DNA from 2 places in the Geobacillus sp. PK12 genome. Region 2 is predicted to be linked to the other one. Evidence: predicted binding sites of a transcription regulator. Region 2 holds the regulator's gene; the other holds the start of a gene.

Region 1 (5,295 bases), on a different contig from region 2:
CATGTTAATGATTTGTTGCAAAATAAATAGGAAGACGGCCAAATCATCGATCAAACCAAACAACGCAAGCCAATCTGGAATGAGGTCAAGCGGCAGCGCTATATACAAAAGCAGCAAACCGACGGAAAACAATTTTTTTCGCATTGGCACTTCATGAGAAACGAAAAATTCGAACAAAAACGGTAGAAAACGCCGGACATGGACGATGAACCGAAGCCGTTTCCACCATTTGCGCATGTCATCCCCTCCGCTTTTTGTTCTTTTTGAAGCCGAACCTATCTTCTTTTACGATTATCTTCCCCCCTTTTGTTTCATGACATGAAAGAAGGCCTTTACCATCCTTGGTAAAGGCCTTCATAAGTAAAAGAGACCTTTACCCACATCGGTAAAGGTCTCGCTAACAACGTCGCCGTTGCCAACAAAGCCGAGGGCGTGCGCCCTGAACTGACGACTTTGCTGTTAAAGCTACTCCCCTTTAACAAAAGAAACTATATTCGTTTTTATATTTCCATGATATTCAATATTTATACCTGTTGTCAACTCTTTTTCTTGACAAGAAATGAATCCAATTTATTGCCCCGCCGTAAACTTCAAACCAATGACTCCGACAAGAATGCAAAGCAAAAACGTCACCCGCGGCGCGTTGACCGGCTCGTTTAAAAACAACATGCCGACCAAGGCCGCCCCGAGCGCTCCGATTCCCGTCCACACCGCATAGGCGGTGCCGATCGGCAACGTTTTTATCGCCAGTGATAAAAAGTAAAAGCTCGCCGCCATCCCCGCAATCGTCACAACAGAAGGCCAAAAGCGGGCAAACCCGTTCGTATATTTCAGCGCGATCGCCCATACAACTTCGAACAAACCAGCAACTATTAAACAAACCCACGCCATGCCCCGTCCTCCTTTTTTAGCGAAAATAAAAAAGCCGCGAGAACGATCGAAACGATGCTCCTCCCGGGCTTTTGTCCCTCCGTGTACGCGAGCCGCGCCGCGCGTTTTCTCTCGGTCACAGGCCAGCCGTCTGGCAGCTGCGGAACCCTAGAAAACATTCCCTGTATTTACTTGGCTGCCAATCAGTATAACACGTCAGCCAAACGCTTGCAATCCATCCGCCTTCCGCGTATTTCCGACAGATGAAGGCCGAGGGGGCCCCCATCCGTCTTACACCGGGTCGTTATCGACGCCGCTGTACGATTCAATCGCTTGATCCAGCGCCCGATACGCCTCAGCGAAGGCGTTCGTCGCCGATTCATCTCCAGCCTCGGCCAGCTCCATTCGTGCATTGCGCGCATGGGTGACGGCGCGAATGACGTCTTCAATCATTTGTTTCTTCTCCCCAGAGCTCGCCTTCAATTGTTCAAGCTCATGGAGCGCCCCGTCAAGGCTCGTCGAACGCGGCTCTTCAAATGCCTGCTCCAATTGTTCTTTTACACGTTGCAGCACTTCTTTCATGATCGCCCACCCTTCCTTGATTCGTTGTCATCCGCTAGTGTGAGCGATTGGCGGCAAACTATGCATCCTTGTCTCCATCGCGTTCAGTCATTGATCCGTGCATCTTTCAATCCGGCCCAAAAGGCGGCAACGACGGAAAGGGCAACAATCATCAGCGGCGCATACATGATCAAAAACGTTTGCATCATCCTTTCCCTCCTTCCCATTTCCCTTTGACGTACGCTTTATTGAACAAAAAGAGGCGCATCAACAAATACAAAGACGGGATGAGCAGCAACAGCCCCGCGATAAACGCCGCAATTAACGCCACCGCCATCGTTTCATTGGTGAACCCATCGTAAATCGTCAAGTGCGGGTAAAGCAAATACGGATAATGCGAAATACCGTACGCATAAAATGCAAACGCGTATTGACACACCAGTGCGATAAACGCCCGGCCGAACCGTTGCTTTTTCCAAAGCCAATACACGGTAGCGGCAAAAAACAAAAATGAAACAGCCAACATCCATGCCATCTTCCATAAGTTGGCGTAATGCTCCGGATTATGGTAGCGCAGCTGGTAAATAATGAGCAGCGCCGACAACATCGTCGGCCCGCTCCAAAGAAGGGCATAGCGGCGCAGCAGCTCCCGCGCCCGCTCATCCCCGGCCGCGTTCGCATAATACGTCAAAAACACGGCGGAAATGTAAAGGACGCTTGTAACGCTCAGTAACACGACGCTCCACGACAGCGGGCTGGCAACCAACGCACCGTAATCAAGCGCCAATGCATGGCCGTTTTTTTCAACAAATCCGCCTTCCGAAATCGTCAAAACGATCGACAGCGAGGCAGGAATCAACAAGCCTGTCAATCCGTAAACAAGCAAATACCAGTTCCGCTCCGTCCCTCCGTAGGTGTGAAACGCATAGTACGAGCCGCGAATGGCGAGCAAAACAATCGAAATGCTGGCCGGAACAAGCAACACCGAGCCATAATAATACGCCGTTTTCGGGAAAAAGCCGACGATTCCGACAAAGAAAAAGACGAGAAAGACGTTTGTCACTTCCCATACTGGCGACAGATAGCGCTGGATGATGCGATGCAAAATATGTTGTTTGTTCGCCCAATGGCTGTAGGCGCTGAAAAACCCAGCTCCGAAGTCGATTGAAGCCACGATAATGTAGCCGAACAAAAACAGCCATAGCACCGAAATCCCGACCACTTCGAGCGTCATGGCGCCACCTCCCCGCGCTCCGCCAGCTCCCGCTCAATCGGGTTTTGGCGAAACAAACGGACAAGGACGATCACGCTTGCGATTCCTAATACGAGGTATAACGCACAAAACAACACAAGCATCACATCGACATGGGCAGACGATGTTGCGGCCTCGGCCGTTTTCATATAACCGCGCAAAATCCATGGCTGCCTGCCGACTTCCGCCAAGTACCATCCGGCTTCAATCGCGATCATCGACAACGGCCCCCCTGCGGTCAACAATCCAAAAAACCAGTTTTTCGCTGTCCATTTCCAACGAAAAATCGATCCAAGCCAATAAGCAGCCGATAAAATCATTAAAAACACGCCAATCGTCACCATGGCATCAAACAAATAGTGGATATAAAGCGGCGGGCGCTCATCTTTCGGAATGTCGTTCAGCCCCGTCACGACCGCCCCCGGGTGGTTGTGCGCCAAAATGCTTAACGCATATGGAATTTCAATGGCATACTTCACTTCCCCATCCTCCGTCAGCGTGCCAAATAACAAGAGCGGCGCGTGGGAGCTCGTTTCAAAATGCCATTCGGCCGCCGCCAGCTTTTCCGGCTGGTATTCGGCCAAAAACTTGCCTGACAAGTCGCCGACAAGAGCGCTCGCTACGGAAAAAATGAGCGCCGTTTTCATCGTCAAATGAAGCGCCTTGCGATGGTACACGTGTCGGTTGCCCTTCCATAAATGCCACGCCGCGATCGAAGCGAGCACGAACGCCGACGTCATATACGCCGTCGCCAGCACGTGGGCGACTTTTGTCGGCATGGCCGGATTGAACATCGCGGCGATCGGGTCGATGTTGACGAGCTCGCCGTTTTTCATCTCAAACCCTTGCGGCGTGTTCATAAAGGCGTTCACCATCGTAATAAACATGGCCGAAGCCGAAGAGCCGACCGCCACCGGAATGAGCAACAGCAAATGTTTTTTCTGGTTTTCAAATCGGTCCCATGTATACAAATAAATCCCGAGAAAAATGGCTTCAAAAAAGAAGGCGAACGTCTCCATAAACAGCGGCAAGCTGATCACTTGGCCAGCCAGCTGCATAAAGTTCGGCCATAAAAGCGACAGCTGCAAGCCGATCGCCGTTCCGGTCACAACCCCGACCGCCACCGTGATGACAAAGCCGCGCGTCCAACGACGGGCAAGCAAAATATAATGCATATCATGTTTCCGAATCCCAATCCACTGGGCAATGGCGATCATAAGCGGAATCCCAACGCCGATCGTGGCGTAAATGATGTGAAACGTCAGCGTCAACTCTGTCAGCACACGGCTGAGCCACACTGAATCATACTCGCGCATATTTCATCCCCCCTGTGAAAACAGCCGTCCCATCAACGAAACGAACACGGCGGCCGCCGCCAAAAAACTAATCCATATGAGCCACGTTTCTTGCCGTTTCCACACGTTCATTCCCCTCCGTAAAGTCCTACATGACATAATTGTGATAAACATCACAAACCAGTTGTGTTTATTATCCCATAAACTTCCCGCTCTTATCCATCGCAAATTCGAATAATTTGTGACATTTTTCACATATCTGCCGTGACAAACAAAAAAAGCAGGATGCCCCTGCCGTTCGTGATCACAAATACTTCCGATGCACCGTCTTCCCGTCATACGTAAACAACATCGGCTTCTCTTCAACAACCGTCTCCATATGGACCGGACGGCCCCACAACTGATAAATGTATGGCAGCACTTTTTCCAAATACTTCAGATCGAGTTCGATCCCTTCATACCAATGTTTTAAATACAGCTCTCCGTTGCGCATATAATCGCCGTCATTGACCGTGATATACGGGAATCCGCCGTTCACCCGCATGCTGACGAGTTGGTCGCGGATATGTTCCCAATGCTTGTCGACAATTTTGTAATCTTTCCCTTGTTTTTGGAATAAGTACATATCTTCCCGCATGATCAGCTCTTTCGTCAAATAGTTGCGCAAAAACGAAATATCGGATTCCAGCTCGCGCACTTCAAAAATTTTCGCCCGTCCTGAGCCTGGCTTGACACCGTATTTTTTCATCTCTTCCGTCGGGTTGTTCCAGCGCTCTTCGATGTCCTCAAAAATTTTCAGCCCTAAATAGTACGGATTGATGCCGGTGCGCGACGGCTGCACAACGTTGGCATTTAACTTCGCGAATTCAATGGCTTCATCGCTCGTTAAGTCCATTTCCCGCAAAATGCGCTGATGCCAATACGTCGCCCAACCTTCGTTTAGCTAAGGTGCTTAGACGATAAAACCTTAATAGTTTTTGTTTTCTCATAATTACCTAAACAATACATTACGTCTAGTGTATGCTCAATTAAATTCTTTAAAACCATATACCAAAAACCCCTAACCTTTAACTAATCAAAAAATCAGTTTTCATATACATGTAACCGAAGAATATATTTCTAAATAAGAGGTAAAGTAAATAATAAATAAAAGAGGGGTATTCAAGATGTCAAGATATAACATCGTTGTTGGCTGTGGAAATATCAACTGTGCTAATAATAAGTATAAATTTGTTGTTCAGGCACTTTCTTTAGATGCAGCTCAAAAAACTATCCAATTATTGAATAACCGATACAAAAACAGATGTTCACATTGTG
Region 2 (5,295 bases):
GCAACCGCTTTTTCAATCCCGCGGCGGATACCCATCGGATTGGCACCAGCAGCCACGTTTTTCAAGCCTTCGCGGATCATCGCTTGAGCCAATACCGTAGCGGTTGTTGTACCGTCCCCAGCGATGTCGTTCGTTTTGCTGGCGACTTCAGCGACCAATTTCGCGCCCATGTTTTCAAACGGGTCTTCGAGTTCGATTTCTTTCGCGATTGTTACCCCGTCATTCGTGATGAGCGGCGAACCGAATTTTTTCTCCAATACGACGTTGCGGCCTTTCGGACCTAATGTGACTTTCACTGCGTCTGCAAGTTTGTCCACCCCGCGCAACATCGCACGGCGCGCTTCTTCGCTGAACTTGATTTGTTTTGCCATACCCCGTTACCTCCTTATGAAATTGTTGGACTGCGTGCCACAAGTTAAGTATCCGATTAAGTACCCAGTATGTTTTCGGAATGTTTATGTGATGAACGCATATATTAGCGGATGACAGCCAAAATATCGCTTTCGCGCAAAATTAAGTATTCTTTGCCGTCGTATTTCACTTCTGTGCCCGCATATTTCGAGAAGATAATGCGGTCGCCAACTTCGACTTCCGGCGCGATGCGTTGGCCGTTATCGAGCACGCGGCCTGCACCGACAGCGACAACGCGGCCTTCTTGCGGTTTTTCTTTCGCCGTATCCGGCAGCACGATGCCGCTCGCCGTTTTTTCTTCTGTTTCCACGACTTCAATGACAATGCGATCGCCTAATGGCTTCAACACGGGAAACGACCTCCTTAACGATAGTTTTCGCCGTTCTTATTAGCACTCATCACTATCGAGTGCTAACACACTTATAATATTAATGAACTTCTTTCCGTTTTGCAAGTAGGAAATGCAAAAAAATAACTGTTTTTCTCTCCTAAAGAAGAAAGAGCAAAAGGAGCCGGTTGTTTTGCCTCTACTCCCCATCCGCGCGGAGCTCATTTTCATTATTTCACATTCCTCGGACTGATAAGCGGCTCCGGTTAATTTTTTTACGGCGGTGAGGTGGGATGCGAGGATGCAGTTTTCTTACTATTTTCGCCATACATGTGCTACAATACGGATATAATTTGAAATAAAAGGGGTAGAGGGTTTGAAACGCAACCACTGGTACGTCATCATCACGTATATCGTCATGCAGCTGTCCGCCTTTGTCGGCGTGCCGCTTCTTCGCGCCCTCGGCGTCGGCCAAGGAACGGAAAGCCGCCTCGAAGCCGCCAAACTGGCTTCCGGGTATTGGGCGATCATTAGTTTCCTGCTCGCTTTTGTCATTATCCTATGGCTGCTCCGCGGTGACCGCAACGAACGAATGATGCGGCGGCTGCCGCTTGGTTCCTCGTGGATGTGGGCGGTCTTGGGCGTCTTTTTGGCGCTCACGGCGCAAAGCATCGCCGCCAACATCGAATGGCGGTTGCTCGGCATCAAACCAGGGTCGGAAAATACAAGGCAAATCATCGATATCATCCGCCTGACGCCGCTGCTTATCGTCGTCACCTCCGTCATCGGCCCGATTTTGGAGGAGATTATCTTCCGCAAAATCATTTTCGGCTCGCTTTATGAAAAATACAACTTTTGGTTGGCGGCGCTTGTCAGTTCGCTCTTGTTTGCCCTTGTCCATATGGAGCCGGAGCATTTGCTTTTGTACACGTCCATGGGGATGGTATTCGCGTTTTTATACGCGAAAACCGGACGCATTTTCGTGCCGATTTTCGCCCATGTCGCCATGAATACGTTCGTCGTCGCCATGCAGACGCTGTTGGCCGACGAGATTGAGAACATGATGCGCCAGTCCGAGCTGCCGCTCGCCGTTTGGAGGGTTTGGCTATGATGCGAAACCCTCAGCTGTTTTCGCTTCCGTATTTCGTCTTAGGCTCAATGTTTACGTATTTGGCCATCGAAAGTGCTCATGAAACGGTTTGGAACGTCTCCACCATCGCTTTAGCGGCGCTCGCTGCCTTTGATTTCGGCACCGCCCTTCGCCTTCTTTTCGCCTCAAAACGCTGACCCCTTCCCGTGATTCGGACGGGAAGGGACCAGAACATCAGTCTCATGACGGCGATCATATCGTGAAAATGGAAACAAAAAACAAGAGGCCGGCCTCAAAGTCCTGTGTTGCGGCTTTTGAGACGGCCCCTTCGTTTGGCCCGGCCTTGCTCGCTTTCCTCTCAATGTTTTTCGTCCCGCCTCACTCATTTGCCTTCCTCCTCGGCTGCTCGCTGCGCTTTCCGATAGCCGATGCGCGCCACCCAAATGCTTCCTTCATACAAAATGGTGAGCGGAATCATGACGATCACTTGCGACAGCACATCCGGCGGCGTAATGACCGCCGCTAAAATAAGCAGCGCCAAATACGCATACTTGCGGATGCGAACAAGAAGCTGCGGCGTAATAAGCCCTAAGCGGGTGAAAAACAACACGACGATCGGCAGCTGAAACACGATGCCAAACGGCAGCACGAGCTGAAGCAAAAACTGAAAATATTCATTAATGCCGATCATTTGTTGAACCCCTAGTTGGTCAGCCAGCCGGCTCATAAATCGAACGACAAACGGAAACAAGACGAAATAAGCGAAGCTGACGCCTGCTAAAAAAAGAACGATCGACGCCGGGATATAGCTTAACGTCACTTTCCGCTCTTTTTCATACAGACCGGGGCTGACAAACGCCCAAATTTGATACAACAGCACCGGAGCCGACAGTACAGCCGCGATGACAAAGGCAAACTGAAAATACACTTTAATCGGATCGGTGAGGCGGAAGGCGTTCATGGTCAAATGCTTCGCCTCGGCCGTTCGCTGCAAATACAAAATGACATCATCGACAAAAAAGAAACTAACGACAAGCGCCGCAGCAAAAAAGATGAGCACGATGATGAGCCGTTTTCGCAGTTCACCCAGATGCTCATACACCGACATTTCTTTGTCATTCATTGTTTCTCCATCCTGCCTTGTCATCGGTCGGTTTTCGTTTCTTCGTCATCAGCGAGCCCTTTTGTGGCGTCTTTAAACTCGCGAAGCGACTGGCCGAACGACCGCCCTAATTCCGGCAGCTTTTTCGTGCCAAACAGCAACAAAATCACAGCAACGAGCAACAAATATTTCATGTGTTGTTCTCTCCTTTTTACGATGGCGATGGATAGTTTTTCAAAAAATAGACGAGCGACTGCAGCTCAATGGCTAAATCGATATGATGGACGCGAATATGGTTCGGCACGTTCAACCGCGCCGGAGTAAAGTTTAAAATGCCTTTAATTCCTTGCGCGACAAGGCGGTCGGTCAGCGCTTGAGCCGCGGCGGCCGGCACGGTTAAAATGGCGACCGGGATGTTTTCGTGAAGCCGCTCCTCCAACTCATCGAGATGATAGACCGGCACCCCGCCGACTGTCGTCCCTACTTTCCGCTCATCGACATCAAACGCCATCACGATTTTCGTATTGTTGTTTTTCGAAAAATTATAGTTTAAAAAGGCGGTGCCTAAATTGCCGACGCCAAACAAGGCGACTTCGGTCACCTCATCCTCTTCAAGCGTCCGGCGGAAAAACGACAACAAATAATTGACATTATACCCGTATCCCTTTTTGCCAAGCGCGCCAAAATAGGAGAAATCACGGCGGATCGTCGCCGGATCGACTTTCACCGCCTCGCTCAACTCGGCAGAGGAGACGCGTTGCTTGCCGGAAGCGTGCAAGTTTTTCAAAAACCGATAGTAAAGCGGCAGCCGTTTGGCGGTTGCCTGCGGAATTTTCGGTTGTTCGTTGCTCATGATCTCATCCCCTAGCTAATCGGTTTTCCGTCGGTAATGGCCAGACTTCCCGCCCGTTTTTTCGACCAAATACGTCGGACCGATGACCATTCCTTTATCAAGCGCCTTGCACATATCGTACACTGTCAACGCACAGACCGAAGCGGCCGTCAGCGCTTCCATTTCCACTCCTGTGCTCCCTTTCGTTTTCACCGTTGCCGTGATGACGAGCTTATGCGCTTCTCCATCGTTTTCCCAAGCAAAAGCAATGTCCACACCCTTTAACATAAGCGGGTGACACATTGGAATAAGGTCAGCTGTCTTCTTCGCCGCCATCACCCCCGCCACTTGAGCGACGGCGAGCACATCCCCTTTCTCGATCGCATTGCTCGTCATTTTTTCGTAAATTTCCCGGCTGACAGTCACGCTCGTTTGCGCCACAGCCACTCGCACAGTATCTTCTTTGTGCGTAATATCAACCATTTTCGCGCGCCCTTGTTCATTGAAATGAGTGAACGATGACAATACAATCTCCTCCATTTATACACTATACACGATTTTTCATCATTCGTCTTTGACCGTTTTCGCGACTTGCGTTAAACTATTCGCGAGGTGACGGACATGATCATTTTGCAAGTGCACGGGCTCACGAAATATTTCGGCGCTGACCTTATTTTATCGAATATAAAACTAGAAATACAGTCCCGCGACCGAATCGCCCTTGTCGGCCGCAACGGAGCGGGAAAATCGACATTGTTGAAAATCATCGCCGGTGAACTCTCTTTCGACAGCGGCAAAATCATCAAACCAAACCATATCAAAATCGGCTATTTGGCGCAAAACAGCGGGCTCGACTCGCCGCGTTCCATTTGGGACGAAATGCTTGAGGTATTCACCCCGCTTCTAGGACTCGAAAAACAGCTCGCCGAACTCAGCATGCAACTCGGCGACCCGGACGTACTCGCCGATCCCGCTCGCTATGAAAAAACGCTGAAAATGTATGACGAGCTGCAAGAACAATACAAAGAACAAGGCGGCTACCAATACGAAGCCGACATCCGCTCCGTTTTGCACGGGCTGCAGTTTTCCTCATATGATTATAAAACAACGCCGGTCTCGTCGTTAAGCGGCGGACAGCGGACGCGGCTTGCCCTTGGGAAATTGCTGTTGTCCAAGCCGGATTTATTGATTTTGGACGAGCCGACGAACCATTTGGATCTTGAGACGCTTGCCTGGCTGGAGCAGTACTTGCAAGCCTATCCCGGTGCCGTCCTGGTTGTTTCCCACGACCGCTACTTTTTAGACAAAATCGTCACCGACGTATACGAACTGTCGAATGCCACGCTCAAACACTATGCCGGCAACTACAGCCGCTATTTGGAGTTGCGGGCCGAGCAATACGAACAAGAGTTAAGACGGTACGAGAAACAGCAAGAAGAAATCGCCCGACTCCAAGACTTCATCCAGCGCAACATCGCACGTGCCTCGACGGCCAAACGGGCGCAAAGCCGGCGAAAGCAACTGGAAAAAAT

What was found. Region 2 encodes Rex, which represses fermentation and respiration genes when NADH is low (regulators of the CRP and FNR family bind a similar motif). Its sites were predicted from a motif close to TTGTGAAATATTTCACAA; they were not measured.
Region 1: a site for Rex is predicted at 4,218-4,235, ahead of ETR37_RS00495 (cytochrome ubiquinol oxidase subunit I). Genes of this name have one in related genera too.

Annotation. Positions count from the first base shown of each region.
Region 1 covers NZ_SDKL01000002.1:19,300-24,594, reverse strand. The annotation lists gene ETR37_RS00515 (YkvA family protein) at 1-237, opposite strand, end outside; gene ETR37_RS00510 (DMT family transporter) at 571-891, opposite strand; guanidine-I (ykkC/yxkD leader) riboswitch at 950-1,053, opposite strand; gene ETR37_RS00505 (hypothetical protein) at 1,162-1,452, opposite strand; gene cydS (cytochrome bd oxidase small subunit CydS family protein) at 1,536-1,637, opposite strand; gene ETR37_RS00500 (cytochrome d ubiquinol oxidase subunit II) at 1,637-2,665, opposite strand; gene ETR37_RS00495 (cytochrome ubiquinol oxidase subunit I) at 2,662-3,999, opposite strand; partial or broken gene ETR37_RS00490 (SpoVR family protein) at 4,283-4,921, opposite strand; gene ETR37_RS00485 (hypothetical protein) at 5,145-5,295, shown strand, end outside.
Region 2 covers NZ_SDKL01000069.1:4,229-9,523, reverse strand. The annotation lists gene groL (chaperonin GroEL) at 1-371, opposite strand, end outside; gene groES (co-chaperone GroES) at 476-760, opposite strand; gene ETR37_RS17155 (CPBP family intramembrane glutamic endopeptidase) at 1,116-1,850, shown strand; gene ETR37_RS17150 (YdiK family protein) at 1,847-2,026, shown strand; gene tatC (twin-arginine translocase subunit TatC) at 2,212-2,952, opposite strand; gene tatA (twin-arginine translocase TatA/TatE family subunit) at 2,973-3,125, opposite strand; gene ETR37_RS17135 (redox-sensing transcriptional repressor Rex) at 3,143-3,784, opposite strand; gene moaC (cyclic pyranopterin monophosphate synthase MoaC) at 3,800-4,288, opposite strand; gene ETR37_RS17125 (ABC-F family ATP-binding cassette domain-containing protein) at 4,385-5,295, shown strand, end outside.